DNA from 3 places in the Williamsia sp. SKLECPSW1 genome. Region 3 is predicted to be linked to each of the others. Evidence: riboswitches for the same ligand, from Rfam matches in the RefSeq annotation. Region 3 holds a riboswitch; each other region holds the start of a gene.
The links. Region 3 has a riboswitch for cobalamin ahead of cobN (cobaltochelatase subunit CobN). Riboswitches for the same ligand answer to the same signal wherever they lie in the genome.
Positions count from the first base shown of each region.

Region 1: linked by a shared signal. The riboswitch ahead of nicT (Nickel transporter NicT) and the one ahead of cobN (cobaltochelatase subunit CobN) in region 3 are both predicted to bind cobalamin.
Region 2: linked by a shared signal. The riboswitch ahead of ACXVUM_RS16080 (FecCD family ABC transporter permease) and the one ahead of cobN (cobaltochelatase subunit CobN) in region 3 are both predicted to bind cobalamin.

Region 1 covers NZ_JBTGLI010000001.1:678,925-689,361, reverse strand. The annotation lists gene ACXVUM_RS03065 (vitamin K epoxide reductase family protein) at 1-292, opposite strand, end outside; gene ACXVUM_RS03060 (DsbA family protein) at 552-1,292, shown strand; gene sigC (RNA polymerase sigma factor SigC) at 1,333-1,887, opposite strand; gene ACXVUM_RS03050 (heavy metal translocating P-type ATPase) at 2,046-4,313, shown strand; gene ACXVUM_RS03045 (PepSY-associated TM helix domain-containing protein) at 4,405-5,865, shown strand; gene ACXVUM_RS03040 (DUF5134 domain-containing protein) at 5,862-6,533, shown strand; gene ACXVUM_RS03035 (heavy-metal-associated domain-containing protein) at 6,666-6,884, shown strand; gene nicT (Nickel transporter NicT) at 6,909-7,976, opposite strand; cobalamin riboswitch at 8,049-8,185, opposite strand; gene metE (5-methyltetrahydropteroyltriglutamate--homocysteine S-methyltransferase) at 8,273-10,437, opposite strand, start outside.
Region 2 covers NZ_JBTGLI010000002.1:37,998-48,434, reverse strand. The annotation lists gene ACXVUM_RS16105 (aldo/keto reductase) at 1-566, opposite strand, end outside; gene ACXVUM_RS16100 (NTP pyrophosphohydrolase) at 652-1,026, shown strand; gene ACXVUM_RS16095 (SDR family oxidoreductase) at 1,070-1,894, shown strand; gene ACXVUM_RS16090 (carboxylesterase/lipase family protein) at 1,902-3,446, opposite strand; gene ACXVUM_RS16085 (DUF3556 domain-containing protein) at 3,469-5,217, opposite strand; cobalamin riboswitch at 5,359-5,496, shown strand; gene ACXVUM_RS16080 (FecCD family ABC transporter permease) at 5,650-6,690, shown strand; gene ACXVUM_RS16075 (ABC transporter ATP-binding protein) at 6,687-7,469, shown strand; gene ACXVUM_RS16070 (ABC transporter substrate-binding protein) at 7,466-8,485, shown strand; gene ACXVUM_RS16065 (LLM class flavin-dependent oxidoreductase) at 8,482-9,504, opposite strand; gene ACXVUM_RS16060 (Tex family protein) at 9,574-10,437, opposite strand, start outside.
Region 3 covers NZ_JBTGLI010000002.1:221,302-231,738, reverse strand. The annotation lists gene cobM (precorrin-4 C(11)-methyltransferase) at 1-358, shown strand, start outside; gene ACXVUM_RS16935 (cobalt-precorrin-6A reductase) at 355-1,122, shown strand; gene ACXVUM_RS16930 (precorrin-2 C(20)-methyltransferase) at 1,073-2,602, opposite strand; gene ACXVUM_RS16925 (precorrin-8X methylmutase) at 2,599-3,222, opposite strand; gene cobG (precorrin-3B synthase) at 3,236-4,405, opposite strand; cobalamin riboswitch at 4,401-4,535, shown strand; gene cobN (cobaltochelatase subunit CobN) at 4,566-8,168, shown strand; gene ACXVUM_RS16910 (FxsA family protein) at 8,244-8,714, shown strand; gene ACXVUM_RS16905 (amidohydrolase) at 8,751-10,361, shown strand.

The sequences.
Region 1 (10,437 bases), on a different contig from region 3:
CCGGTATCGCGACCCGCGCGAACGCCAGCACCCCGAGCACGATCACGACGGCGAACGCGGCGATGCCGATGATCGGGTTGGGGAACCCGAAGAACGCGGCCTGCTCGGTCGTCATCACCGACCCGCACGAGATGATCGGGTTGATGCTGCAGCTCGGCCGGTAGCCGGGATCGGCGAACAGCTTGAACCGCTCGATGGTCAGCGTCGCCGCCGCGAGCAGACCGACCGCGCCGCCCAGGACCACCACCGCCGACGCGACCCGACCGGGCCTGCGGTCGATGTCGTCGTCGATGAACGGTTCGTGGTCGTCCGCGTCCGGTCCGTCGGTGGATGCCTGCACCTCTGTGGTCACGGCGACCAGGGTAAAGCGCCGACGGCCGACTACGGCAGCCCGTCACGTCGCTGCTGGTCATCGAGGTGTTCGCGGGTCTCTCGACGGTCACATGGTTGACTTGTCGTCGCGCGTCCGCTCGGATCGTCGCACCCGATCGCCCGACGGGATGCGGCCCCGGATCGCGCGACCGATCCCACGCCGACGACGGGACCCGCCGATGAGCAACCGCCCCTCCGCCCGACCATCGATCCGTGACCCCCGGCGCGACGAGAAGCGCCGCGCCTGGGTCATCCGCGGCGCCGCCACCGTGGTCGTCGTGGTGGTCGCCGTCGGTATCGCCGTCTGGTTGATCTCCACCCGCGACGACAAGTCGTCGTCGGCCGCCGGCCCGAGTGTCGCCACCTCCGACGGCTACTACCGCGTCAGCACCGGCGGGACCGGGTCCCCGCGGGCGACGGTGGAGATCACCGAGGACTTCCAGTGCCCCTCCTGCCGTGCGTTCGAGGCGCAGTTCGGTTCGACGGTCGAGGCCATCCGGGGGATGCAGAACGTGTCCGTCGAGTACCGCCCGGTCGCGATCCTGGACCGCTCGTCGAGCACCAACTACTCGACGAGGTCGGCGTCGGCGTCGGCGTGTGTCGCCGAGGCGACCGCGGGCAGCGGGGACTGGGCGACCTGGTTGAAGTTCCACGACGCCCTGTACGCGCAGCAGCCGCCCGAGGGTGGATCCGGTCTGACCGACCAGAAGCTCACGGAGATCGCGCAGTCGGTGGGTGCCGGTGACGTCGGCAAGTGCATCTCCGACGAGCGGTACGGCCCGTGGGTCGGGTCCGTCACGCAGAAGGCGACCAAGGAGGGCCTGCAGGGCACCCCGCAGATCGAGATCAACGGCAAGGTCGTCCAGCTCTCGACCCCGCAGGCGCTCATGGACGCGGTGACCGCGGCCAGCCGCGGCTGACCGAGGGACCGACACTCGGGTGGAGAACCGGTCGCCCCGGTCAGCCCACGTCGTGGTGGTCCGCGGCGTGCGCGGCGAGAAGGTCGTCGCGGGCACGGGCGACGCGAGAGCGGATGGTGCCCACCGGGCAGCCGCAGACCTGCGCCGCCTCGGTGTAGCTCATCCCGAGGATCTGGGTGAGGAGGAACGCCTCCCGGCGTTCGGCGGTGAGGTCGTCGACCAGCATCGACCACTCCACCCGCTCCTCGTGCCTGCCGGTGGTGTGCCCGCGCAGGGCGACGACCTGCTCGTCCTGGTCGAACAGGGCCGACGGCGGGCGGGACGTCTCGTAGCGGATCTGGTCCACGACGACCCGTCGGGCGATGGACAGCAGCCACGTCCGTGCGGTGGACCGCCCGGCGAACCGCGGGAGCGCTGAGATCGCGCGGAGGAAGGTCTCCTGGGTGAGGTCGTCGGCGCGGGTACGGTCGGCGAGGTAGGAGCAGAAGCGCCACACGTCGAGATGGGTGGCCCGGACGAACTCGTCGACGGCGGAGGCATCGCCCGCGGCGGCGCGCAGCGCCAGTTCCGTCACGGCGTCGTCGGATCCCTCCACGGCGCTCACGGTAGCGGCCGCGGATCCGGTGAGGACAATCGGAGAGAACCCGGGAACCGTTCGGCCCCGCCGTCCGACTACTCCGGTGTGACCTGCGTTCCGGCCACCGCCGATCTGCCCGAGACCTGGACCACCGACCCGAGGGACACCGACATCTGATGACCACCGTGCAGGAGCCCTCCGTCTCCCTCCCGGACGAGATCCGTCGGCTCGAACTGACCGTCTCGGGGATGTCGTGTGGGGCGTGTGCCGCGCGTGTGGAACGCAAGCTGAACAAGGTCGACGGGGTCCGGGCGTCGGTGAACTACGCCACCCGTGTCGCCACCATCGACGCCGATCCGGAGGTGCAGCCCGACGACCTGTGCGCGGTCGTCACCGCGACCGGCTACGGCGCCGAACCGCGGCTGCGGCCGACGGAGGCCGCCCAGGCCGACCCCGACGCCGACCACGCCCGGTCGCTGTTCCGTCGCCTGGTGGTGTGCCTCATCCTGTTCTTCCCGCTGGCCGATCTCTCGGTCGTGTTCTCCGCCGTCCCCGCGACACGGTTCACCGGGTGGCAGTGGATCCTGGCGGTCCTCGCCGCTCCGGTCGTCACCTGGGGTGCGTGGCCGTTCTACCGGACGGCATGGCGCAACCTGCGCGTCCGGGCGGCCTCCATGGAGACGCTGGTCTCGCTGGGCATCCTGTCGGCGACCGGGTGGTCGGTGGCCACGTTGCTGCGCAGCGGGCACGACACCTCGGCGGCCCCGACAGGTGTGTGGGACGCGATCGTCTCCGCGGACTCGATCTATCTCGAGGTGGCCGCCGGCGTCACCGTGTTCGTGCTCGCCGGTCGCTACTTCGAGGCCAAGGCCCGCTCGCGGGCGGGGGGCGCCCTGCGCGCGTTGGCCGCGCTCGGCGCGAAGGACGTCGCGGTCCTGCTCCCCGGCGGCGACGAGATGCGCATCCCGGTGGAGGAACTCTCCGAGGGGCAGCGGTTCGTGGTGCGTCCGGGCGAGACGATCGCGACCGACGGGCTCGTCGTCGACGGGATGTCGCTGGTCGACATGAGCGCCATGACGGGGGAGTCCCGACCGGTCGCGGTCGCCACCGACGCCACGGTCGTCGGTGGCACCGTCGCCCTGGACGGGCGGCTGATCGTCGAGGCCGCGGCCGTCGGGCCGGACACGCGGTTCGCCGCGATGGTGCGGCTGGTGGAGCAGGCTCAGTCGGGAAAGGCCCAGGCGCAGCGCGTCGCCGACCGCGTCTCCAACGTCTTCGTGCCGAGTGTGATCGTGCTGGCGGCGATGACGCTCGCGGTGTGGTTCGCCTCGGGCGCGTCGGCCGACCACGCGATCGGCGCGGCGCTGGCGGTGCTGGTCATCGCGTGCCCGTGCGCGCTGGGTCTGGCGACACCGACAGCCCTGATGGTCGCCTCCGGTCGCGGCGCCCAACTCGGGATCTTCCTCAAGGGCCACGACGCCCTCGACGCCTCCCGCGACGTCGACACCGTCGTCTTCGACAAGACGGGCACCATCACCGACGGTGAACCCGGCGTCGTCGCGATCGTCGCGGCGGACGGATGGGACGAGACGACGGTGCTTCGACTGGCCGCGTCGATCGAGCAGGCGTCCGAGCACGCGGTCGGTCAGGCGGTCGTCCGATCGGCCGTCGACCGCGGGGTCGATCTCACCGAGCCGACCGATTTCGGGGTGCAATCCGGGCGCGGAGTGCGGGGCACCGTCGACGGGCGGGTCGTCGAGGTGGGCTCGCCGCAGTGGGTCGCCGGCGGGCGGTCGGTCCCGGCGGACCTCGCGCGCCATCGACGTGACGCGGAGACCGCCGGACGCACGGTGGTGTACGTGGCGGTCGACCAGCGTCTGGCCGCGGCGATCTGCGTCGCCGACACCGTGAAGTCGTCGGCGGCGCCGGCGATCGCCGAGTTGCACCGCCGGGGTCTGCGGACCGTCCTGCTCACCGGCGACAACGCCGGTGCGGCGCAGGTGATCGCCGACGAGGTCGGCATCGACGTCGTGCACGCCGAGGTCCTCCCGGAGGACAAGGTCCGTGTCGTCGAGGAACTGCGTGCCTCGGGTGCGACGGTCGCGATGGTCGGCGACGGCATCAACGACGGCCCGGCGCTCGCGGCGGCCGATCTCGCCCTGGCCATCGGCCGTGGCACCGACGTGGCGATCGGGGCAGCCGACATCATCCTGGTGCGGCACAGCCTGCACACGGTGCCCGAGTCGCTCGAGTTGGCGGCCGCGACGCGACAGACCATCCGCACCAACCTGATCTGGGCGTTCGGATACAACGTCGCCGCGATCCCGGTCGCCGCGGTGGGACTGCTGAACCCGCTGCTGGCCGGCGCCGCGATGGCGTTCTCGTCCTTCTTCGTGGTGTCGAACAGCCTGCGGCTGAGGAGGTTCGCGCCCACCGACGAGTGATCCGCGTCATGGTTCCCGTTTCCTCGGGAACCGTTCGCGCTCGCGATGCGACTACTGCGAGGAACAGTTCGCATCCGAGAACGAGGATTTCGTGAGTCAGACCCCTGTCGACGACGCCGCACCCATCGACCCGTCCGACGAGCCCGGACGCGCCGACGCCGACACGTCGGTCGTTGCGCCCCATGGTCTCTGGCGACGGCTGCGACCGTTCGTCATGCGCCTGCACTTCTACGGCGGGATGCTGGCGGGTCCGTTCATCCTGGTGGCCGCGGTGACCGGGTTGCTCTACACGCTGACCCCGCAGCTGGATCCGATCGTGTTCCGGCACGAACTGAAGGTCGACCGCGTCGCCGAGCAGACGGTGCCCTACGCGCAGCAGGTGCAGGCCGCCATCGCGGCGCACCCCGCCGACACCGTCGTCGGCATCCGTCCGCCGAGCGCACGGGACGAGACAACGTGGGTCCAGATGTCCGCACCCGACGTCCCGGAGGGCTACAGCCGCACCGTGTTCGTCGACCCGTACACGGGCACGGTCCGCGGCGATCTGACGACCTACGGGCAGTGGCTGCCGATCCGCGCCTGGTTCGACGAGTTCCACCGCAACCTGCATCTCGGGGCGTTCGGCCGGAACTACAGCGAGATCGCCGCGAGCTGGATGTGGGTCGTGGCGGTGGGCGGGCTGGCGCTGTGGATCGCCTACCGCCGACGCGTCGGTGGCCTCAAGAAGGTCGTAGTCCCCGAGGGGAAGCCCGGCACGCGACGCCGACTGGTGAGCGTCCACGGGGCCGTCGGCGCGACGATCATCGTCGGGCTCCTGTTCCTGTCGGTGACCGGCCTGACGTGGTCGCGGTACGCCGGGGAGTCGGTGTCGGAACTGAAGTCCGCGCTGAGCTGGACGACCCCGTCGGTGTCGACGACGGTCGGTGGTGCGACGGCGCCGGCGATCGCCTCCCACGACGAGGGCGGCGACTCCGAGGCGCAGGCGCTCACCCCGGCGCAGTCGTTGTCGGGGATCGACACCGTCGCCGCGACCGCGACCCGCGCCGGACTGAAGGGTCCGATGTGGTTCACACCGCCCACCACGGCAGGGGAGGCATGGAGTGTCGCGGAGAACAAGCGCCGCGCACCCACCCGCTACGACGCGATCTCCGTGGACCCGCGCAACGGCGACATCGTCGACAGGGTGAACTTCTCCTCCTGGCCGGTCGCGGCGAAGCTGACCAACTGGCTGATCGACGCGCACATGGGCATCCTCCTCGGCATCTGGAACCAGATCCTGTTGGCGCTGTTGGCGATCGGACTGATCATCGTGATCCTCCGCGGATACCTGATGTGGTGGCGGCGCCGTCCGACGCGCCGCAGTGGCCTGCCGCGCTCGCCGCGGCGTGGCGCGCTCGGTGAGCTGCGGCCGCTCGAGGCCGTCGTGGTGGTCGCGGTGCTCGCCGGGATCGGTTGGTTCGCACCGCTGTTCGGGCTGACCCTCGCGGTGTTCGTCGTCGCGGACGTGCTCTACGGTTTCGTCGTCGACCGGCGCGCGACGGTGCCTGCGTGATCGCCGATCCCCAGCTGCGGTGGGTGGTCACCGCGGCGCTCGTGGCCGCCGTCCTGCTCTGCGGGGTCGGTCTCCTCCGCCACCGTGGCGGGGTGATCGGCGGCGTCGGGCACGGCATGCACGTGCTGATGGCGCTGGCGATGATCGACATGGCGTGGCCGTCGGCGATGGTGGTGCCGTTGGGCGCGGGTGTGGTGATCTTCGCGGCCTTCACCGTCTGGTACGTGGTGGTGACCGCGACGCGGCACTACCGTCCGGTCAACGGGATCTACCACGTGGCGATGATGGCCGCGATGAGCTGGATGTACGCAGTCATGTCCGACGACATCGTCGGTCGTTCGGGCGGCGGGATGCAGATGCACCACGGCGGCACCGGCGGGGACATGGGCGGGATGCAGATGTCGGCGTTCGCGACGCCGCTCGCCCCGCGCCACGTCCACGGTGGCGGTGACATGAGCGGGATGTCGATGGCCGACGGACTCCCCGGGTGGGCGATCGCGCTCGACTGGATCTGTGTCGTCGGGTTCGCCGCGGCGGCCGTGTGGTGGCTCGTCCGCTACTTCGACGCCCGGCGGCGGACGGGATCGCTCACCGGCGACGCCTCGGGTGCCCTGTGCCAGGTGTTGATGGCCGCCGCCATGTCGGCCATGTTCGCCGTGATGGTGTGAGCCGCCCACCCGCGAATGCTCTCGAGCGGGTCGTGCGTGTGACGTGCACGTCTAGACTCGGCGATGACGCCACGCGTGCTCACATGCGCATCCGTGGTGACCGAGTCGATGACGTCGAGAAGAGGAGGTCTGATGGCCGAGTTCACCGTTCCCGTCGACGGGCTGCACTGTGAGGGCTGCGTCGACACCGTCACCGGCGCGCTGAGCGCGCTGCCCGGCGTGTCCTCGGTCGCCGTCGACCTGGACACCAAGGGTGTCTCGCAGGTGCGCGTCGACGCCGACTCGGAGCTGTCCGACGGGCAGATCGCCGACGCGCTGTCGGCCAAGGGCAACTTCACCATCGCCCGCTGACCCAGGGCGCCGGATGGCGGCCGGTCAGGGGCGGGTGACGTAGCGCTGCTCGACCCTGGCCAGCTTCCAGTAGGCCACCGCCGCCGACCAGGCGACCACGAACATGACGACCACACCGATGCCCACGGTGTTCAGGTCGATCCCGCTGATCCAGTCGGTGACGGGATCGACGAGTCCGAGATCGTCGTGCAGGACCGAGATCAGCTCGATGGTCCCGATGATCACCGCCACGGCGATCGACAGCACCGTGATCGTCAGGTTGTAGTAGATCTTGCGGATCGGGTGGGCGAACGCCCAGTCGTAGGCGACGTTCATGAACAGGCCGTCGAGGGTGTCCATCAGGCTCATGCCGGACGCGAACAGCAACGGCAGCACCAGGATCGCGTACCAGGGCAGCCCGGCCGCCGCGCCGGTCCCGGCGAGTGCGAGCAGTGCCACCTCGGTCGCCGTGTCGAAGCCGAGGCCGAACAGGATCCCCACCGGGTACATCTGCGCGGCGTGGGTGATGCGCCGCATGATCGGCCGCAGGATCCGGGCGAGGAAGCCCCGCCCGTCGAGTGCCGCGTCGAGCTCGGCGGCCGAGAACGTGCCCTCCCGCAGACGCCGGAAGACGTGCCAGATGCCGATCAGCGCGACGATGTTGATGGCGCCGATGATGTAGAGGAAACCGCCGGACGCGAGCGTGCCGGCGACGCCGAGCCCGTGGCGGACCGGCGAGTTCTCGTCGAGCAGCGTGTTCGCGGCATGCGCGCCGGCGACGACGAGCGCCGCCAGGACGAACACGATCGTGGAGTGACCCATCGCGAACCAGAAGCCGACCGACTTCGGTTTCTTGCCGTCCGCCATCAACTTGCGGGTGGTGTTGTCGATCGCCGCGATGTGATCGGCGTCGAAGGCGTGGCGCATCCCGAACACGTAGGCAGTGATCCCCAGTCCGACGCCGAACACCGCAGTCCCGGCCATGTAGTGGTGGGGTGCGATCGCGACGATCAGCACGCCGAAGCCGACGACGTGCATGAGGCCGACGACCCCGAGCAGACCGGACGCCTGCCACCAGTCGCGGCGCGTCCACGATGCGAGGATCGAGGTCATCGAGGGAGCTGCGGGTGGCGTCGACACCGACACGGACATCTCGTTCCTGGGGAGTCTCGCGTCCCCGTCGAGGTGACGACGGGACCGCAGGTCTGACTCCCGACGTCGTCACGACGTCGGACACAGTGGCGCGACCGCGCCGGATTCCCACCGGCTTCCACGATTCCGTCCGAACGGGACGAACTGTAACCCACGCCCGGCCGAATCCGGGGGGTGTCCGTGTCGCGACGATCGGCGACGGGATCCCGCGCCGGTCCGGGGTCATCGAGGAGGACCGGCGCGGGGCTGTCACCCGGTCACACCAGCGTCGCACGCACCTGCTCGGTCGCCGCGACGACGTGGGCGAGCGACTCGCGGACCTCGTCTGGTCTGCGGGTCTTCAGGCCGCAGTCCGGGTTCACCCAGAGTCGTTCGGCAGGAACGGCATCGAGTGCCGCACGCAGCGACGCGACGATCTCGTCACGGGTCGGCACGCGCGGCGAGTGGATGTCGTAGACACCCGGTCCGACGCTGTTGCCGAAGCCGATCGCGTTCAGGTCGTCGAGCACCTCCATCTTCGAGCGCGCCGCCTCGATGGACGTGACGTCCGCGTCGAGATCGGCGATGGCCGTGATGACCTCACCGAACTCGGAGTAACAGAGGTGGGTGTGGATCTGCGTCGCGTCGGAGACGCCGGAGGTGGCCAGGCGGAACGCGTCCACCGCCCACCGCAGGTAGGCCTTCTGATCGGCCGCCCTCAGCGGCAGCAGCTCGCGCAGGGCGGGTTCGTCGACCTGGACGATCCCGATGCCCGCGTTCTGCAGGTCGACGGTCTCGTCGCGGATGGCCAGCGCGATCTGGTTCGCCGTCTGCGCCAGCGGCTGGTCGTCGCGGACGAACGACCACGCCAGGATCGTCACCGGGCCGGTCAGCATCCCCTTCACGGGCTTCGGCGTGAGTGCCTGTGCGTAGGTGGCCCATTCGACGGTCATCGGGGTGGGGCGCGAGACGTCGCCGAACAGGATCGGCGGACGGACGCATCGGCTCCCGTAGGACTGCACCCAGCCGTTGTGGGTCGCGGCGAACCCGTCGAGCTGCTCGGCGAAGTACTGCACCATGTCGTTGCGCTCGGGCTCCCCGTGTACGAGGACGTCGAGACCGAGCTCCTCCTGCAGACGGATCACCGACTCGACCTCGGCGCGCATCCGCGAGGTGTACTCGGACTCGTCGATCTCGCCCGACCGCAGCGCGGCGCGGGCGAGACGGATCTCGGAGGTCTGCGGGTAGGAGCCGATCGTGGTGGTCGGCAGTACCGGCAGCCCGAGGCGGGCGTCCTGCTCCGTGCGCCGGTCGGCAGCCGGCCCGCGGGAGATCCCGCGTTCGACGACCTCGGCGACGCGCGCGCGGGTGCGGGCGTCGTTCACGCGCGGGTCGGAGCGCCGGGATGCCGCGGCGGCGGCCGCGGCCTCGAGGTCGGCCGCCACCGCCTCCCGCCCCTCGCCGAGTGCCCGGGACAGCGTGACGACCTCGGCGACCTTCTCGAGCCCGAACGCGAGCCACGGGCGCAGGGTCTCGTCGAGGCGATCCTCGGCGGCCACGGTGTACGGCACGTGCAGCAGCGAGCACGACGTCGCCACGGCCACGTTCCGCGCGCTGCCCAGCAGCGTCGCCAGGGTCGCCAGTGCCCGGTCGAGATCGGCGCGCCAGATGTTGCGGCCGTTCACCACGCCGGCGACCAGGAGTTTGTCGGCCAGGCCGGTGGTCGACACGACCCGATCGGGGTCGCCGCGCACGAGGTCGACGGCCACACCGTCGATCGCGGTGGCGGCGAGGGCGCCGAGCGCGTCGCCGAGGTCCCCGAAGTACCCGGCGACGAGCAGCGCGGGCCGGTCGGTGAGGTCGCCGAGCCGCCCGTAGGCGTGGGACGCGAGGGCGGCGGGGTCGTCGGCGAGGTCGGTGGCGAGGGCGGGCTCGTCGAACTGGACCCACTGTGCGCCCGCGGCGCGCAACTGCGAGAGCAGGTCGACGTAGAGCGGCAGCAGCTCGTCGAGGCGGGAGATCGGTGCGGCCCCACCGTCGACGGCCTTGCCCAGCAGCAGGTAGGTGATCGGACCGATGACGACCGGGCGCGCGGGGACGCCCAGTTCGATCGCCTCGGCCAGCTCGGCCAGCACCTTCGCGGGGTTCATCGAGAACGTCGTCGCGTCGGAGATCTCCGGGACGATGTAGTGGTAGTTCGTGTCGAACCACTTCGTCATCTCCATCGCCGTCACCGACTGCACGCCGCGTGCGGCCGCAAAGTATCGGTCGAGCGGGTCGGGGATGTCGTCGTAGCGCGGCGGCAGCGTTCCGAGCAGGACGCTGGTGTCGAGCACCTGGTCGTAGAACGAGAACGTGTTGACCGGTACGGAGTCGAGTCCGCTGTCGCGGAGTCGGGCGAGGTCGCTGCGTCGCAGGTCGCCGGCCTGGGCGAGCAGTGCGT
Region 2 (10,437 bases), 180 kb from region 3:
TTGTAGTGGTCCTGCATGGAGATGAACGAACTCCACCCACGCAGTTCGGAGGTGTACAGCGCTTTCGAGAACTGCCAGGCGAACATCGACGACGCGCCGATGTAGCGGGCCTTGCCCGCCTTCACCACGTCGTGCAGCGCCTCGAGGGTCTCCTCGATCGGGGTCGTCGGGTCCCACCGGTGGATCTGGTACAGGTCGACGTGATCGGTGCCGAGGCGACGCAGGCTGCCCTCGATCTCGGTCATGATCGCCTTGCGCGACGAGCCGTGTTCGTTGGGATGCGGACGACCGTTGTTGTAGACCTTGGTCGCGATGACGACGTCGTCACGATCGGCGAAGTCGCGCAGCGCCCGCCCGACGATCTCCTCGCTGGAGCCCGCGGAGTACATGTTCGCGGTGTCGAAGAAGGTGATCCCCTGCTCGAGGGCGTGCCGGATGATCGACCGCGACTCCTCCTCGGGCAGCGTCCACTCGTGGGGCCCGCGATCGGGCTCACCGAAACTCATGCAGCCCAGGCAGATCCGCGACACACGCAGTCCGCTGCGGCCGACGTTCACATAGTCCACGACACACTCCTCATCCCGACGACGTCGCCCCCGACGGTAGCCACGCCCGTCGCCGCGGGCACGAAACGGACATAGGCTCACCCGGGTGAGCGACACCGTGATCGTGGTCGACGCGGCCAACGTCGTCGGCTCCCGCCCGGACGGGTGGTGGCGTGACCGGCGGGGTGCCGCCGAGCGCCTGCGTGACGAGATCGACGGGCTCGCCGCCTGCGGCGTCGACGGCAGCGGCCCGGCACGGGTCGTCCTCGTGGTGGAGGGTGCGGCCCGCGGGGTGGCGTCCTCGCCGACCGTCGAGGTGGTCGGGGCACGCGGGTCCGGTGACGACGCGATCGTGGCGGTGGTCGCCGAGCGGATCGCATCCGCGTCGTGCGTCGTGGTGACGGCCGATCGGGAACTGCGGCGCCGGGTCGCCGAGCTCGGGGCGCGCGTGGTGGGCCCGCGGGCGATCCGGGATCGGTGACCGGTCCGGGATTAGCGATCCGGACATCGTCGTTGCCACCCACATGGCTGAGAAGATCTGGTTCATCACAGGCACATCGCGCGGCTTCGGTCGCGAGTGGGCGATCGCCGCGCTCGACCGCGGGGACAAGGTCGCCGCGACGGCACGAGACACGTCGTCCCTCGACGATCTCGTCGAGCGGTACGGCGACGCGATCCTCCCGATCGAACTCGACGTCACCGATCACGACGCCGATGTCGCGGCCGTCGCGCGCGCCCACGACCATTTCGGCCGCCTCGATGTGGTGGTCAACAACGCCGGCTACGGGCAGTTCGGGTTCGTCGAGGAGGTCAGCGAGTCGCAGGCGCGGGCCCAGATCGAGACGAACGTGTTCGGCGCGCTGTGGGTGACGCAGGCCGCGTTGCCGTTCCTGCGGGAACAGCGGTCCGGGCACATCGTGCAGGTCTCGTCGATCGGCGGGATCAGCGCGTTCCCGAACGTCGGGCTGTACCACGCGAGCAAGTGGGCGCTGGAGGGCTTCTCGCAGTCACTGGCGCAGGAGGTCGAGTCGTTCGGCATCCACGTGACCCTGGTCGAGCCCGGCGGGTTCTCGACCGACTGGGCCGGGCCCTCGGCGAAGCACGCCGACACGATCGACGCCTACGACGAGGTGCGCGACGCCGCGGAGAAGGCTCGATCGCAGCGGTCCACCACCCCCGGCGACCCGACGGCGTCCGGCCGGGCGATCCTGCGGGTGGTCGACGCCGAGAAGCCCCCGCTGCGTGTCTTCTTCGGCGAGGCGCCGCTGGCGATCGCCAAGGCCGACTACGAGAAGCGCCTGGCGAACTGGGAGGAGTGGCAGCCCGTCGCCGTCGAGGCACAGGGCTGACCGGTCGTCAGCGGAAGCTGAGCGGCTCGTCGCCCCACGCGGCACGCAGCGGCGCGTCGACGTCGGCGACACGATCGGTCGCGTCGATGACGAGCACGCGGGGGTTCGCCGGGTCGTACGGCGGCCAGATCGGTTCCGCGCGGTCACCGTCCGGGCGGCCGGTCGCGGCGAACGCGGTCCAGCGCCGTTGGATGCGTTCGGCGACCCTCCGGGCGAGTGCATGCCCGCCGAGCAGGAATTCGACGCTGCGCTTGCGGGATCGGACGGTCCCGAAGACGTAGCCCAGTTCCGTCGCATGGGTGGCGCCGATGCCGAGGACCTTCAGCAGGCGTGAGGCCCAGTCGTAGCGGTACAGGTAGACCGGCGCGACGGTGCTGTGGCCGCCGGCGAGCCACACCGTCGGCATGCGGAAGGCGAGGTCTCGGGCGACCGCCAGACCCCGTGAGCGGACGCGGACGCGCGAATACGCGGACCGGACGTCCTCCTCGGCCGGGATCACCAGTTCCGGTCTCTCGACGGCGATCTGGGAGAACAGCGCTCGGATGGCGTCGGCCTTGATCGGGATGATCGACGACCGGATGAGTCGGAAGAGCGCCGCCTCGTGCTTGTTGGTGCCGATCACCAGCGGGACCGGCGTCGCACGGCCGGCGCGGAACGCGTCGACGGGCGGTTCGGGGACCAGGTCGCCGTCGACGACGGGTGCGAACGCCAGACGGCCCGGCGACTCGGTGGGGATCTCGTCGAACAGTCTCGTCGAGGCCTCGAGCAGGGTCCGTACACCGACCTCGCGGACACGGCCGATGTCGTCGGGGTCGACCCCGACCATGCCGAGGAATCGTTCCGCGACGACGCGCGCCCTGGCGCTGTCGTACATCGACGTCGACGGGGAGCTCTGCGCGATCGCCCGGTGGAAGAGGCCGCGCGCTGCAGGGACCGTCATGAGGGTGGTGACGATGCCGCCGCCTGCCGACTCGCCGAACACCGTGACCGATCCGGGGTCGCCCCCGAACGCACTGATGTTCTCCTGCACCCATCCGAGAGCGGCGATGACGTCGCGCAGGGCCAGGTTGCCGTCGAAGCGATGCTCGTCGGTGGAGAACGAACCGAGTTCGAGGAACCCGAACGGGCCCAGCCGGTGGTTGACCGTCACCAGGATCACGTCGCCGTCGCGGACCAGTCGTGTGCCGTCGTAGAGCGGCTGGCTCGCGGAGCCGATGATGTAGGCGCCGCCGTGGACCCAGACCATCACCGGCTTGGGTGTGTCCGGACCGGCCGAGCGGGGTGCGACGACGTTGAGGACGAGGCAGTCCTCGGAGACGGTCACGCCTTCCCCCAGATCGAACATGGGGAACCGCGGCTGCGGCGCAGCATGTCCGAAGCGGGTGGCGTCGCGGACGTCGGCCCACGGTTCGGGCGGGCGGGGCGCCCGCCACCGCAGGTCGTCCACCGGGGCGGCTGCGTAGGGGATGCCCTTCCAGCGACGCACACCGGTGTGGGGGTCGACGGCGCCGCGCACCGGTCCGTGAGCGGTCTGGATCTGGAGAGAACTCACGCACCCATTCTGGCCGAACGCCTCAGGGTGCCCCCACCGACGCCTCCCGCGACCAGGTGACGGTCACGGGCAGTTCGTCGTCCCAGGGCTGTCGGGTGGCCATGTCCGACACGCGCATCTCGCCGCGTTCGAACTCCCCGGTCGCGGCGTCGACGAGGCGGTAGCGCTGCCGCTGACGATGGATGGGCTGTGCCTCGAGCAGCACCACGCGGACCTCGCCGGGCTCGAAGTGGCACCGCTTCTGCAGTGCTGCGATGAGTTGTTCGTTCGACAGGTGACCGTCGCCGAAGTTCCATCCCATCGCCATGCTGCAGATCCGCTCCCCGTCGGTGAGGACGTATCCGGATTCGTCGAATCCCGCCATGGCGCGGTGGGCCAGGGTGAACAGGGCTCGACCGTGGGTGTTGAAGGCCCGGAACGCATATCCCTTGTACATGGCGATCTGTGCACCCTCGAGGCCCCCGTACACCCGCTCGAGCTGTGAGGCGGGCAGTGCCGAGATGGCCACGATCCCGGCTTCCAGCTTCGCCGACGCCGCGGGGGTGACACACCACAGGCCGGTGTCCCAGTTGCCGGCGTAGTAGCGCATCCCGGGCAGGAACGAGACCTTCTGCGGGGCAAGGTTCCCCACCACGACGGTGACGGCGGAGACGGCGACGAGGGCGATCACCCACCCGGGGTTCTCGATGTCACCGAGTCCGAGGTCGGCGTGTCCGACGAACAGCGCGAGCACGCCGAACATCATGAAGACGTTCCACTCCAGCGGCACCCCCATGGGGATCGCCGAGAGGATCGCGAAGTGGAAGATCAGCATGATCGCTGCCGCCACCCAGGTGAGCCACCCGCCGGTCGATGCGAACAGCACGAGCCCGACGCACATCTCGATCACGGTGCTGGCGTGCGCGATCCACCGCGCCGGCCGCCCGGGCCGCAGGTCGTCGGGGAAGTGCTCGAAGAACGACCGCTTGAGTCGCTTCGTCCGGATGATCGGGTTGTTCGACATCATCGTCGAGACCACGAACGGGAAGTGCTTGTTCAGCTTCGACGTCGCCGCGCCCATCCAGATGACGACGAACAGCAGCTTGGCGGCCACCACCATGTCGGGTGCGGCGAACAGGAACGTCACCGCGAACGCGCCGTACACCTCGCCGCGGGCGGCGAGGAAGATCGTCTTGTCCCGCAGCCCGATCACGGCGAGCAGGACGAGGATCGTCCACACCTGCCAGTGCGGCAGCAGCCCGACGGTGGTGCCCGCCGCCGGCTGCGGCCCCGTGCCCCCGCCGGCGAGTGCGACGACGAGCATCACGAGGAGCGCCGCGTAGACGGCGACGTCGACGAGCCCGCGCTCGTCGCCACGGGTCAGCGGCACCCGCCCCGGCCACGGCGGCTGCCGGATCGTGCGGGGCCGCAGCCAGTAGAGGATCGACCCCATCGGCGGGAAGAAGCGGTTGTTGAGCGGACCGAATCCGCACCCGAGACCGACGACCTCGAACAGCATCGTGAAGAAGACGACCTTCTGGAACACGATCGGCTCGTCGTACCACTGCGCGACGTCGGTGAACCCGCCGACGCCGGGTGTCGCGATCGCGATGCCCCAGGCCACGAGGACGTAGGCGGCGATCTTCAGGACGTAGAACAGGTGCAGAGCGACGGGCGTCCCGAAACCCACCTCGGCCCAGTGGTGGGCCATCGGACGGATCTTCTCCGCTCGCGTCCCTCGACTCCACTCGGCGAAATCGACCTGTGGGGAGTCCTGCGTGATGAATCCCATGGTGGTCGTCACAGTAGCAACCAAGCGCTCGCTTGGTACACCGCTTCGACGAGGACGCCCGCTCCGCCCTGTAGCCTCACCCGCGACGTCGGTGCGTCCGGCCGTGCACTCGCGAGAGAGGGCACGGCGGGACGCGGCAAGAGGGAATCCGGTGCGAGACCGGAACTGCCCCGCAGCGGTGATCGGGAACGACGCGACAACCATGCACTGGCTCAGGCCGGGAAGCAGTCGCAGGTAGGTGGCACCTCGCAGGTGCCGTGCCCGGGAGTCCGAAGACCTGCCGGTGTCGGCCGCGCCGGCGAGGTGCGGTCGCTCATCGGCCTCGTGGGACATGGCTGGTGCGGCACTGCCGTCGGCGAACCGTGGCCTCACGCCCGGTTCGCCCGGGAGTCTGCGCCCTCCGTCGACCGCGATCGACGGAAGGTCCCGCCCGTGGACGTCGGACGACGACGCGTCGCAGCGCTGGTCGCGCTGTCTGTGGTCGCCCTGGTCGTCGTCGGTGTGCTCGGGCTGATCGTCGGCAGCGTCGCGATCCCCGCCCGCGACGCCCTCGGATATCTGTGGGCCGACCTCGTCGGCGGACAGGTGCGCGCGTCCGGTGTGCCGGAGTACCGGATCGTCGTCGACTCCCGCCTGCCCCGTGTCCTCACCGGTGCCGCCGCCGGCGCGGGACTCGGTGTGGCCGGAGTCGTCGTCCAGGCGGTGGTGCGCAACGCACTCGCCGATCCCTACGTGTTGGGCATCTCGTCGGGCGCGTCGGTCGGCGCGACGGGCGTGGTCCTCTTCGGGGCGCTCGGCGGTCTGGGCATCTATGCGTTGCCGTCGGCGGCGTTCCTTGGCGCGGTGGTCGCGACGCTCATCGTGCTGGTGCTCGCACGCACCCCGTCCGGGCTGGAACCGCTGCGCCTGGTTCTCATGGGAACGGCTCTGGGGTACGGGTTCTCGGCGATCACCACCGTCCTGGTCTTCCTGGCGCCCGCCGGCGACGCGGCCCGCAGCGTCATGTTCTGGCTTCTGGGCAGTCTCGCCGCCTCGGACTGGCACTCCGTGTGGCTGGTGGGTGTGGCCGCCGTCGTCGGTTCGCTGGCGGCGCTGCTCGTGGCCCGTCACCTCGATGCGCTGGCGATGGGCGACGACGTCGCGGCCAGCCTGGGGGTGCATGCCGGTCGGTTCCGACTCGCGTTGTTCCTCGGTGCGGCCGCGGTCGTCGGGATCATCGTGTCGGTCTGCGGCGCCATCGGTTTCGTCGGACTGGTGCTCCCGCACGTGGCGCGTCTGCTCGTCGGTGCCGGACACCGGCGGGTGCTGCTGCTGACGCCCGTCCTCGGGGCGACGTTCCTGGTCGCCGCCGACATCGTCGCGCGCTCGGTGGTCCCGCCCTACGACCTCCCCATCGGGGCGATCACGGCGGCGGTCGGTGTCCCGGCATTCGTGCTGCTCATGCGGCGCCGCCACCGGGACGCGGTCCGATGAGCGGCCCCGCGGTCGACTACGACGACGTCGCCGTGACCGTCGGCGGCGCGTCCATCGTGCAGGACCTGCGGCTGCACATCGCCGGTGGCCGCTTCCTCGGCCTCGTCGGACCCAACGGCAGCGGCAAGACGACGGTGCTGCGGTGCCTGTACCGGGCACTCGTCCCCGCCGCCGGCCAGGTGACGGTCGCCGGCCGCGACGTCGGCGCGATCTCGGTGCGCGAGAACGCACGTCAGGTCGCCGCGCTGGCGCAGTCGGGCTCGATGTTCCTGGACTTCACCGCGGGTGAGGTCGTGCGCACGGGCCGGCTCCCGCACACCCACATGCTGCGGTCGTTGTCGGCGGCCGATCGTGCGGTGTGCGCGCAGGCGATGGAGGACGCCGGCGTGACACACCTCGAGCGGCGACGGTTCACCGAGTTGTCCGGGGGCGAGTCACAACGCGTGCTCATCGCCCGGGCGTTCGCGCAGGAGGCGCCGGTGTTGGTGCTCGACGAACCCACCAACCACCTCGACGTCGCCCACCAGTACGCGGTGTTGCGGGCGGCGCGGGACCGCGGGGTCACCGTCCTCGCGGCCCTGCACGACCTCAACATCGCCGCACAGTTCTGCACAGATCTCGCCGTCGTGTCGGGGGGTCGGATCGTCGCCACCGGCGTCCCCACCGAGGTGCTCACCGCCGACGCGGTGCTGCGGTGGTTCGGCGTCGCATGTCACATCGTCACGCATCCCCGACTCGGGGTGCCCCAGATCATCTTCGACGAAGGGACCACATCATGATCACCCCACGGCATCTCCGGGCGGGGCTCGCCGTCCTCGCCGCCACGCTGGTCGTCGCCGGGTGCGGCGCGCGCATCGACGACCCCGCCCCGTCGTCGTCCTCCGCCGAGGCCGTGCGGATCACCAACTGCGGTGCACCGCTGACGGTCCCGCGGACGCCCACCCGCGTGGTCACCAACGACACCGGTATCACCGAGATGATGTTCGCGCTCGGTCTCGCCGACCGGATGGCCGGATACACCACCTACGAGGGGAAGGAGCGCGACATCGCCTCGTCGCCGTGGCGATCGGAGTTCGCGTCGACCCGCTCGCTGGGGACCGCGTTCACCCGCGAGGTGATCCAGGCGGCAGATCCCGACTTCGTCTTCGCGGGATGGAACTACGGGTTCAAGGAGTCCACCGGTGTCACACCGGACTGGATCCGGACGATCGGCGCGACCCCGTATCAACTCACCGAGGCGTGCCGGCAGCCCGGCAGCACACGCCGGGGAATCGAACGCCCGCTGGACGCTCTCTACGACGATCTCGACAACCTGGGCGCGGTGTTCGGCGTCCGCGACCGCGCGGCGGCGCTGGTCGACGGGTACCGCGCGGAGGTCGCGCGCGCCGCGGCCGGTGCGCCGGCGGCCGATCGGCGCGCACGGGTGTTCCTCTTCGACAGCGCGGATCCCTCCCCCTTCACCTCCGGACGCAACGCCGGCCCCGACGAGATCATCGAGAAGGCGGGCGGCACCAACGTCTTCCACGGTCTCGACGACTCCTGGACGTCGGTGTCCTGGGAGGCGGCCGCCAAGGCCGACCCCCAGGTCATCGTCGTCGTCGACTACGGAGCGGGGCCGTCGAACACCGTGCAGGCGAAGATCGACGCCCTGCGCGCCCAGCCGCTGATGGCGGGGACGACCGCGGTGCGGGAGGGGAACTTCGTGTCGTTCCCCTATGCCGCGCTGGTGGAGAGCCCGCGCAATCCCGCGACCGTCACCTCCCTCGCCGCCTACCTCCGCAGCAAGGGTCTCTAGGACGCCGGGGTCCACCCCAGGGCGGGGCCCAGGCGCGTCGCCATGTCCTCGATGATCTGGGCGTAGTCGGCCTCGGCGAACGAGAAGGGCAGAGCGAACGCCACCTCGTCGGCGCGCTGGAATCCCGCATGCGCGTAGAGGTTCTCGGCGAGTTCGTCGGAGGAGCCGACGAGGTCGGGGGCGAACATCATCCCGCGCGGCCCCTGCGGTTCCCGCGTCCGCGCAAGGCGTGATGCGGCGTAGTCGCGGTATCTGCGGACCTGCTCGGGTGTCGCCGAGTCGGTGGGGATGACGACCAGCCCCTGCGACACCCGCGCCCGCGTCGGATCGGGATGGTGTGCCAGGTAGGCGTCGATCTGTTCGGCCTGGATGGTGGCGAAGTCACGCGAGGCGGTGCCCTCCGTGGTCACCACCGACGAGGTCAGGTAGTTCAGTCCCTGCTCGCCCGCCCAGATCGCCGACGACAGGCCGCCGCCGTACCAGACGCGGTCGGCCAGTCCGGGCGACTGGGGTTGCACCCGACGCGAGAACGTCTCGATGCCGACGACGCCCTCGAAGCCGCTGACCGGCTCGCCCCGAAGGCACCGGAGCAGGCGCATCACCCGCTCCTTGGAGAAGTCCTCGATGTCGTGGGTGTCGGGGTAGAGCGCATGCCGGTAGTCGTCGTAGCGCATCGGGGTGCCCACGGACACCCCGGGATTGACGCGTCCGCCCGACAGCACGTCGACGGTCGCGAGATCCTCCGCGAGCCGCATCGGGTTCTCGAGTCCGAGCGGGATGACCGCGGTGCCGAGTTCGATCCGACTCGTGCGCATCGCCGCCGCCGCCATCACCGCGACGGGTGAGGAGATCCCGTACTGCAGATGGCGGCACCGCAACCAGACGCTGTCGAAGCCCAAGGCCTCGGCACGTTCGATGGTGCGGATGGTCTCCAGATGGCCCTCGCGGGGTGCGTCACCGTCGAACCGCCCGATGGTGAGGAACCCGAGCTTGTCCAGTGGTCGTCCCGCTCGCGGCATCGCCAGATCTCCGTCCCGCCGTCACATCGGCAGCACCATCCTGCCGGTCACCGCGGCGCGGCGCTCCGCTCAGCGACCGAAACCGGCCTCCCGCAGGGCCTGGGCCATCGAACCCGACGGCGCGGGGGCGTCGCGGCGCGGACGGTCGCCGCCCCGCTGTCCCCCACGACGGCCGTCGCGCTGCCCGGACGGCCGCGCACCACCCGACGACGCGTTCGTCCGCGGCTTCTGGCCGCGAGTGCCCGACGTGCCCGCTCCCACCTCGTCGTCCAGGCGCAGCGTCAACGCGATCCGCTTGCGGTCGAGGTCGACCTCGAGCACCTTGACGCGCACGACCTGACCGGACCGCACCACCTCGTGCGGGTCGGAGACGAAGCGGTCCGACATCGCCGACACGTGCACCAGCCCGTCCTGGTGCACCCCGACGTCGACGAAGGCGCCGAACGCGGCGACGTTGGTGACGACACCCTCGAGGACCATCCCCGGGGTCAGGTCGGCGACCTTCTCGACGCCGGCGGCGAACGTCGCGGTCTCGAACGCCGGGCGCGGATCCCGCCCGGGCTTCTCCAGCTCGGCGAGGATGTCGGACACCGTCGGCACACCGAACCGCTCGTCGGCGAAGTCGGCGGGGCGCAGAGCCCGCAGCGCACTGCTGTTGCCGATGAGCTCGGCGAGCTCGACGCCGGTGCGGTCCAGGATCTTCCGGACGACCGGGTAGGACTCGGGGTGGACACCCGAGGCGTCGAGCGGGTCGACGCCGTCACGGATCCGGAGGAAGCCCGCACACTGCTCGAACGCCTTCGGCCCGAGCCGCGGCACCTGCAGCAGATCCGACCGGCTGGTGAACCGTCCCGCGCTGTCGCGGTGCCCGACGATCGCCTCGGCGAGCGCCGGCGTCACCCCCGACACACGCGCCAACAACGGGACCGATGC
Region 3 (10,437 bases):
GATCACCCGTGTGTCGACACTCTCGACCGACATGCCGCCCGGTGAGACCCTCGCCGAGCTCGCACGCACCGGCGTCACACTGGCGTTGCATCTGGCGGCACGACAGGTCGACGCCGTGCAGGCCGATCTGCTGGACACGTACGGCACCGACTGCCCGTGCGCTGTCGTGGCGTTCGCCAGCCGCGAGAACGAGACCATCGTTCGGTGCACCCTGGCCGACCTGGCGGACCGCACCCGACAGGCCGGGATCGTCAAGACCGCGGTGATCCTCGTCGGCCGCGTGCTCGGCGCATCCGGGTTCCCCGACAGCTACCTGTACTCCGCGGCGCGGATGACGAAGCTGTCGGAACCGTCGTGACCAGCACCGGCCCCGTCCTGCTGCTCGGCGGGACGGGGGAGGCGCGCGCGGTCGCAGCACTTCTCGTCGACGCCGGGATCTCGGTGGTCTCGTCGCTCGCCGGGCGGGTGTCGCAGCCGCGTCTGCCGGTGGGCGAGGTCCGGATCGGCGGATTCGGCGGCCCGGAGGGACTCGCGGACTGGGTGCGTGAGCACCGGTGTCCGGTCGTCGTCGACGCCACACACCCGTTCGCACGGCGCATCTCGCACAATGCGGCACAGGCCGCGACGACGGTCGGCGTGCCGGTGGTCGCGGTTCGCCGACCCGCCTGGGAACCGACGGACGGGGACCGCTGGACGATGGTCGACGACATCGCGGGCGCAGCCGAGGTTGTCGCGGCACGCGGCGGTCGCGTCCTGCTCACCACGGGTCGGCAGGACGTCGGCGCGTTCGCCGCGATCGACACCGCCTGGTTTCTCGTCCGCGTCGTCGACCCACCCACCGACGAGCTGCCACCGCATCACACGATCCTGCGCAGTCGGGGACCCTACGATCTCGACTCCGAACGGGCGCTGCTGCGCGACAACGCGATCCATCTGGTGGTCACGAAGAACTCGGGTGGCGAGCTGACCCGGGCGAAACTCACCGCGGCCGCGGAACTGGGGCTGGAGGTCGTCATGGTGCGGCGGCCACCGGTACCCGTGACCGACCACGACGTCTCCACCCCGGCCGACGTCATGCCGGTGCTGGATCGGCTCCTGCGGGGTCGTACCGACGCGAGGTGAACACAGCCTGCCCGGCGGTGCGGTCGACGACCGTGGTGGTCGACGAGCCGATGACGAGCAGGGTGCGCATGTCGACCACGGTCGGGTCCATCGTCCCGGCGGTGGTGACGGTCACCGTCTCCGTGGGGCCGCCGACGTCGCGACCGAGGACGACGACGCGGTCGGGCCCGGCGAGCTCGACGACGATGTCCCGCAGGGCCGAGACCTGCCAGGTCCGTTCCCGCGAGGCGGGGTTGTAGACGGCGATCACGAGGTCGGCGGCCAGTGCGGCGCGAACGCGGTGCTCCACCGTCTCCCAGGACTTGAGCCGGTCCGACAGCGAGAGGACCGCGAAGTCGTGTCCGAGCGGCGCTCCGACCGCGGCGGCGACCGCGCTGGCCGCGGTCACACCCGGCACCACCCGGACGGGTACATGCGACCACATGGGGTCGGCGGCCATCTCGACCACCGCCGACGCCATGGCGAACACGCCGGGGTCTCCCGAGGAGACCACCACCACCTGTCCGCCCCGTGCGGCGAGATCCAGTGCCATACAGGCTCGTTCGGACTCGACCTTGTTGTCGCTGGCATGTACCCGTTGGCCCGGGCGTGCCGTGACACGTCGAAGGTAGGTGGTGTAGCCGACGAGGTCGGTGGCGCGCGCGAGTTCCTCGGTCACCTCGGGTGTCGTCCATCGGTCGGCGCCCGGCCCGAGACCGACGACGACCACCTCGCCGACGGCGACCTCCGGCGGCGCGACCGCAGACGTGGTGACGGCGTTGAGGTCACCGGGCACGACGATCATGGAGAAGTACGGGACCGACGACGGGTCGACGTCGCGGACGGGCAGGACACGCTGCCGGTCCGTCGACGCCCGCTCGACGTACCAGGCCCGGTCCGCGACACCGGCGATCTCCAGCGCCTCGCGCACGGTCTCGAAAGTGCGTCCCAGCTTCATGATCGCGACGGCGTCCGCGTCGCGGAGGCGTCGGACCAGCTCGTCGCGGGGGAGTGTGCCGGGCAGGATGGTCGTGGTCTCGTCGGCCTCGACCCACGGCAGGCCCACGGCGGCGACTGCGGCACTCGGCGAGGTGACACCCGGGATGATCTCGGTGGGGAAGCGGTCGACGAGCCGCTTGTGCATGTGCATGAAGCTCGAGTAGAAGAGCGGATCGCCCTCGGCGAGAAGGGCGACCGACCTCCCCGCCTCCAGGTGCGCCGCGAGCCGGGCGGCGGCGTCGGCGTAGAAGTCGTCGAGGGCCCCGCGGTAGCCACCGGGGTGGTCGGTGGTCTCGGTGGTGACCGGATACCGCAGTTCCTCGCGGAGCTGCCCGTCTCGCAGATACGGCTCGGCGACACCCAGTGCGATCGACTTCCCGTGCTGGGCACAGTGATACGCGACCACGTCGGCCTCGCCGACGATCCGGGCGGCCTTCACCGTGACCAGCTCGCTGTCCCCGGGACCGAGACCGACACCCCAGAGCGTTCCGGGCGCGGTCATTCGACCGGGCTCGCCAGGGCGTTGATCGCGGCCGCGGTGATCGCAGACCCGCCGCGTCGTCCCAGGACGGTGACGTAGTCGAGATCGTCCCGATCGGCGAGCGCGGCAGCCGATTCCGCGGCACCGATGAACCCGACGGGCGCGCCGACGACGACCGCGGGACGGGGCGCCCCGGAATCGATGAGCTCGAGCAGGGCGAACAGCGCGGTGGGCGCGTTCCCGATCGCGACCACCGCCCCCTCGAGCATCGGCTGCCACAGGTGCACCGCCGCCGCGGTGCGGGTGGTCTGGAGTTCGAGGGCCAGATCGGGGGTCCGGGGATCACCCAGGAGGCACACCACGTCGTTGTCGACGGGGAGCCGTCGACGCGTGACCCCGGAGGCGACCATCGTGGCGTCACACAGGATGGGCGCACCCGCCTGCAGCGCGGCACGGGCACGGGTCACGGCGTCGGGGGTGATCCGTACGTCGTCGACGAGATCGACCTGGCCGCACGCGTGGATCATGCGGACGACCACCTTCTCGGTCTCCGCGTCGTACCCGTCGAGCCGGGACTCGCGGCGGATGGTGGCGAACGACTGCCGGTAGATCTCGGCGCCGTCGTGGATGTAGTCGTACATGTCGGGCCTCACCCTAGAGGGGCCCCGACGACGGCTTCTCACCCGTCCGGCGGCGGGTGTAGCCGTCCGGGCCGGCGACGACCCGCAGGTGGGGGCCGTGCGGGCTTCCGCAGCCCCGGTCGCAGCCGACCCAGTGTTCGCGGTCGTCGAGCGAGTCGGGGTCGGCCGACGCCACGTGATCCACCAGGTCGCCCCGGACGTCGGCATGCGAGCGGGAGCAGCCGGGTGCCCCCGCGCAGGCGCTCACCCGCGCCCACGGTGAGGTCGCGTCGTAGATGACGCCCATCGGCGCGAGAACCCTCACCACCGTCTCCGCGACCCCGTCGGCGAGATCACAGACCAGCACCTCGCGGTCGGGGGTGATGACGATCGGGTGGTCGACGGCGGCGAGGAACTCGGCCGTGCGGGCCGGGATCCGGGCGAGTTCGACGACCGCGCCGAGCATCACCGCGCCGTCGTCCTGGTCCATCCAGCCGACCAGCGGGCCGTCGTGCGGGACCACGGGGAGGGGCTCACCGACCGCCGGCCGGGTCGCGTCGTCCACCGATCCGATCAGCACGTCCAGCTCGACGGCGTCGAGGTCGGCGATCCGCCAGCGGTCACCCCGCAGGCCGACGAACCGGCGGGCGACGTCGAGGAGCGCCGCCACCGCCCCGTCCGAGGCGACGAGCCGGCCGGTGCGCACGCCGCCGAGGATCACCTCGACCGTCGACGGGTCGACGGCGAGCACCCCCACGTCCGGACGGTGCGCGAGGACGTCGCCGTGACCGTCGTCGAGTCCGAAGAGGAAGCGACCGGGCAACTGCGCGAGCGCGAGGTCGTCGAGGAGCGCCGTGTCGAGGTCGCGGGCCAGGCCGCGGACGTCGCCGCGACCACCGATACGTCCGGAGAGCGGCGAGACCATCGTGTTGCGCACCCGGTCGTGTGCGCCCGACGGGAGCAGCCCCGCGTCGCGTAGTCCGGCGATGGCCTGGTCGTCGACATCCGCGAGGCCGCGGACCTGGATGTTCGCCCGCCCGGTCAGCTCGAGGTGACCGTCACCGTGGTCCGCCGCGAACTGCGCCAGTGCCTGCATCTGCGGCGGGGTCACCGCACCCCCGGGCAGCCGGATCCGTGCCACGAGACCGTCGGCCGCCGGGTGCGGATCGAGCACGCCGGGGCAGCGGTCGCTCGGTCGGGACATCACTCCAGGCTAGGGTGATGCCATCCGAACGGGTATTCGGGAAGCCGGTGGGACTCCGGCACGGTCGCGCCACTGTGTGATGTCGCCGGACGACATCGAGTCAGACCCCTGCCCGGTCACCGTCGAGCATCGGGCGCGAGAACCCGGTCGGGAGGCTTCGTTGATCGTCCTGCTGTCCACCTCGGACACCGACCTCATCACCGCGAAGGCGTCGGGCGCCGACTATCGGGTCGCCAACCCCGCGCGCCTGCTGCCCGAGTCCGACATCCCGGTGGTGCTCGACGGCGCCGACCTCGTCGTCGTCCGCATCCTCGGTGGTCGTCGCGCCTGGGAGGAGGGCCTCGACGCCGTCCTCGCCCAGGGTCTGCCGACGGTGGTCCTGTCCGGTGAGCAGTTGCCCGACCCCGACCTGATGTCGCTGTCGACGGTGCCGGGCGGCGTCGCCGCGGAGGCGCACAACTACCTCGCTCAGGGCGGTGTCGACAACCTCGTCTCGCTGCACGGCTTCCTCTCCGACACCGTCCTGATGACCGGCGCCGTCTTCGCGCCGCCGACGGTCACCCCGCACTGGGGTGTGCTCGAGCGCCCCGCGTCCGACGACACCCACGACGGCCCGACCGTCGCGGTGCTCTTCTACCGGGCCCAGCATCTCGCCGGGAACGTCGGCTACATCCATGCACTGTGCGATGCGATCGAGGCCCGCGGCGCCCGCTCGTTGCCGATCTTCTGTGCCTCGCTGCGTACCGCACCCGACGACCTGATCGACACCCTCGGTCAGGCCGACGCGCTGGTCGTCACCGTTCTCGCCGCCGGTGGCGCGGTCCCCGCGACCGCCTCGGCGGGGGAGGACGACGACGCCTGGAACATCGAGCGGCTCGCCTCCCTGGACGTGCCGATCCTGCAGGGGCTGTGTCTGACGTCGTCGCGGGCAGCGTGGGACGAGAACGACGACGGACTCTCGCCGCTCGACGTCGCCACCCAGGTCGCCGTCCCGGAGTTCGACGGTCGGATCATCACCGTCCCGTTCTCGTTCAAGGAGTTCGGTGACGACGGCCTGCCCTGGTATGCCCCCGACCACGAACGGTGCGCGCGCGTCGCCGGCATCGCGACGTCCTACGCCCGTCTGCGGTCCACACCGCCGCAGCAGCGGCGGATCGCGATCATGTTGTCCGCGTATCCCACCAAGCACGCGCGCATAGGCAACGCCGTCGGGCTCGACACACCCGCGAGCGTGCTCGCGCTGCTGCGGGCGATGCGCGACGCCGGTTACGACATCGGACCGGAGTCCGGCCCGGACGCCATCCCCGGCCTCGCCGAGAACGACTCGGATGCGCTGATCCACTCCCTGATCGCCGCCGGTGGGCAGGACCCCGACTGGCTCACCGAGGACGCCCTCGCGGCCAATCCCGTCCGTCTGTCGGCGCAGCACTACCGGCCGTGGTTCGACTCCCTCGATCCCGGTTTGCGGGACGCCGTCGCCGAGCACTGGGGCGCGGCACCGGGGCAGCTGTACGTCGACCGCACCGCGAACGCCGACGGCGACGTCGTCATCGCGGCGAAGACCTTCGGCAACGTCGTGCTGATGGTCCAGCCGCCCCGTGGCTTCGGTGAGAACCCGGTCGCGATCTACCACGATCCGGACCTGCCGCCCTCGCATCACTATCTGGCGTGCTATCGCTGGGTAGCCGACCGCGACAACGGGTTCGGCGCCGACGCGGTCGTACATGTCGGCAAGCACGGCAACCTGGAATGGCTGCCCGGCAAGACCCTCGGGATGTCCGCTGCGTGCGGGACCGACGCGGCGATCGGTGATCTGCCGCTGATCTACCCGTTCCTCGTCAACGACCCCGGCGAGGGGACCCAGGCGAAGCGACGTGCACACGCGACCCTCGTCGACCACCTCATCCCGCCGATGGCGCGGGCCGAGAGCTACGGCGACATCGCACGCCTGGAGCAACTGCTCGACGAGCACGCCAACATCTCCACCCTCGACCCGTCGAAGCTGCCCGCGATCCGCCAGCAGATCTGGACGCTGCTGCAGGCGGCGAAGATGGACTCCGACCTCGGCCTCACCGAACGCCCCGACGAGGACGTGTTCGACGACATGCTGCTGCACGTCGACGGCTGGCTCTGTGAGATCAAGGACGTGCAGATCCGCGACGGTCTGCACGTGCTGGGGTCCCCGCCGGCCGACGACGTCGAGGTCGACCTCGTCCTGGCGATGCTGCGCGCCCGACAGCTGTGGGGCGGCACCCGCAGCCTGCCGGGTCTGCGTGAGGCCCTCGGGCTCGCCGAGGGGGAGGCGTCCCGCGACGACACCGACCGCGTCGAGACAGTCGCCCGCGAACTCGTCGCCGCCTGCGGTAAGGCCGACTGGTCCCGGGAGGAGGTCGCGACCGTCGCGGCCGATCACCCCGCCGCCGTCGGTGAGATCCTCGACTTCGCGGCGACCGAGGTGGTGCCGCGACTGCGTCAGACCGACCAGGAGGTGGCGCGCGTCCTGCACGCCCTCGACGGCGGGTTCATCCCCGCCGGACCCAGCGGGTCACCGCTGCGCGGCCTGATCAACGTCCTGCCGACCGGTCGAAACTTCTACTCCGTCGACCCCAAGGCGGTGCCGTCCCGCCTGGCGTGGGAGACCGGTCGCGCCATGGCCGACTCCCTGCTGGAGCGATACCTCGCCGACCACGGCGAGTACCCCCGGTCGGTGGGCCTGTCGGTGTGGGGGACCAGCGCCATGCGCACGTCAGGCGACGACATCGCCGAGGTCCTCGCCCTGATGGGTGTCATGCCGATCTGGGACGAGGCGTCGCGCCGGGTCCGCGACCTCGAGGTGATCGGGCTCGACGAGCTCGGACGCCCTCGCATCGACGTGACCGTCCGCATCTCCGGGTTCTTCCGGGACGCCTTCCCGCACGTGGTGACCATGCTCGACGACGCGGTACAGCTCGTGTCGGACCTCGAGGAGCCCGACGAGCAGAACTTCGTCGCCGCGCACACCCGTGCCGACGTCGCCGACCACGGCGACCACCGTCGGGCCACGACGCGTGTGTTCGGGTCGAAGCCGGGGACCTACGGCGCCGGCCTCCTGCAACTCATCGACTCCAAGCAGTGGCGTACCGACGAGGACATGGCGCAGGTCTACACCGCGTGGGGTGGCTACGCCTACGGACGCGGTCTCGACGGCGTCGCCGCCGTCGACGACATGCGCTCGGCATATCGACGTATCGCGGTGGCCGCGAAGAACACCGACACCCGCGAACACGACATCGCCGACTCCGACGACTACTTCCAGTACCACGGCGGCATGGTGGCCACGGTGCGCGCGCTGACCGGCCGATCGCCGGAGGCCTACATCGGGGACAGCACGCGTCCCGACACCGTGAAGACCCGCACGCTCTCGGAGGAGACGTCCCGCGTCTTCCGTGCGCGTGTCGTCAACCCGCGGTGGATCGCCGCGATGCAGCGCCACGGGTACAAGGGTGCGTTCGAGATGGCGGCCACCGTCGACTACCTGTTCGGCTACGACGCGACCACCGACGTGGTGGCCGACTGGATGTACGAGCAACTCGCGGAGTCCTACGTCTTCGACGAGACCAACCGGGAGTTCATGGCGAAATCCAACCCGTGGGCGCTGCACGGCATCGCCGAGCGTCTGCTCGAGGCGTCCGGACGTGAGATGTGGAAGAACCCCGACCCGGAGACCCTGGGGCGGCTGCAGCAGGTCTTCCTCGAGACCGAAGGCGACATCGAGGGCGGCTGACCGCCGATCGAGCCCGTCCGGGTACGAATTCGTCGACGACGGGAGAAAATCGGGCGTCCCGGTCGTTGGAGGGACATGAAGCTCGCAGTGTTCGTCGGATACCTGGCCGTGGAGATCGCGGCTTTCGTCGGTCTGGTCTGGGCCATCGGATTCTGGTGGACGCTGTTGCTCACCCTGGTCGCGATCGTCGTCGGCTTCGCGTTGCTGAGACGTCAGGGTGCCAAGGTGTTCGCCGATCTGCGTCTCGCGCAGGCGGGGTCCGCGGCATCGGCCCGATCTCTCACCGACGCTGCGCTGCTCGCCTTCGCCACGGTCCTGTTGTTCGTCCCGGGCCTGGTGAGCACGGTCGCGGGGATCCTGCTCCTGCTTCCCCCGGTGCGCGCGGTCGCGCGTCCCGCGGTCGCCGCCGTCGGTGCACGACGGATGGCCCGCGTCGTCGAGCGTTTCGGGCCGATGACCGGCGGCGGGGTCACCGTCGTCGAGGGCGAGGTGGTAGACCCGACCGGTCCCGCCGGCCCGACCGACCCCCGGTACCGCCTGCGCTGACGAACGCCCGGACGTCGCAGGGCAGACTGGTCCCTCGTGGGAACGCAACTGTTCGTCGGGGGGCACGTCTACACGCCCGCGGCCCCGGATGCCACCGCCATCGCGGTCACCGACGGTGTCGTGTCATGGGTGGGTACCGACGACGTCGGACGGGCGCTGCACCCCGGTGTGGACGTCGACGACCTCGGTGGGGCGTTCGTCGCACCGGCGTTCGTGGACTCACACGTCCACCTCACCTCGACCGGTCTGGCACTCGACGGGCTCGACCTCGACGACGCCCGGGACCGTCACGAGTGCCTCGACCGGTTGCGACGGCACGTCGCCACCGTCGACCCCGGTGAACTGGTGTGGGGCCTGGGGTGGGACTCGTCCCGCTGGGCCGACGACACCCCACCGTCGACCGACGAGATCGACGCCGTCGTCGGCGATCGGCCGGTGTATCTCGCGCGCATCGACGAGCACTCCGCCGTCGCGTCGTCGGCGCTGCGGCTCATCGCCGGCGGTCTCGCCGACGCGGCCGGATTCCACCCGCAGCTGCCGCTGACCGCGGAGGCCCACCATCTCGTCCGTGCGGCAGCGCGCGAACTCCTCAGCTCGGGACACCGCAGACGGGCACAGCGCCGGGCCCTCGACGACGCGCTCGCCCACGGTGTCGTGGCCGTCCACGAGAACGGCGGCCCCGACATCAGCGGTCTCAACGACCTCGCCGCTCTGGCCGACCTCGACCATCCGGTCGAGGTGCGCCGCTACTGGGGTCAGGCCGTCACCGATGCCGACGACGCACGATCCCTCCTGCACGCGACCGGTGCGCACGGCCTCGCCGGTGACCTGTTCATCGACGGGGCGATCGGCTCGCACACGGCCTGGCTCTGCGCGCCCTACACCGACGACCCTGCCAACGTCGGCGTCTCCTACCTCGACGACGACGCCGTGCACGCGCACCTGCGGGCGTGCACCGAGGCCGGTGTGCAGGCCGGGTTCCACCTCATCGGCGACGCCGCGACCCGAAGCCTCGTGCGAGCGGTGGACCTCGTCGCCGCGGAGTTCGGCTCGGTGGCGGTGGCCCGGTGCTCGCATCGCGTCGAACACGCCGAGATGGTCGACGCCGAGGGTGCCCGCATCCTCGCGCAGGCCGGGATCACGGCGAGCATGCAACCGCTCTTCGACGCGCTCTGGGGAGGGCCGGGCGAGCTGTACGAGCAGCGCCTCGGCGTACCGCGGGGGACCGAGCTGAACGACTTCGCGGCGCTGGCCCGCGCAGGTGTGGCGCTCGCCTTCAGCTCCGACTCCCCGGTCACCGCCATCGACCCCTGGTCCCAGATCCGAGCGTCGGTGCACCATCACAACCCGCTCAGCGCCGTGTCGCCGCGCGCGGCGTTCGCGGCCTGTACCCGCGGTGGATGGCGTGCCGCCGGGCAGCGCGACCCGATGCTGGGGACACTCGTCCCCGGGGCACCCGCCGACATCGCCATCTGGGAGGTCGGCGACCTCGTGACCGCGGGCTCGGCGGAATCGGTCCAGCGCTGGTCGACCGACCCCCGCTCGCGGACACCTCCACTGCCCGACGTCACCCCGGGCGTCGATCTCCCGACGTGCCTGCGCGTGCTGCGCGGCGGAGTCGAGATCTACCGACGGTCGGGATCGTGACCGCGACGTCCACGCGACCGGAGGCGACGACGCCGCCCGCGTCCCGCCGCCCCGCGGTGACGGTGCTGGTGCGGCT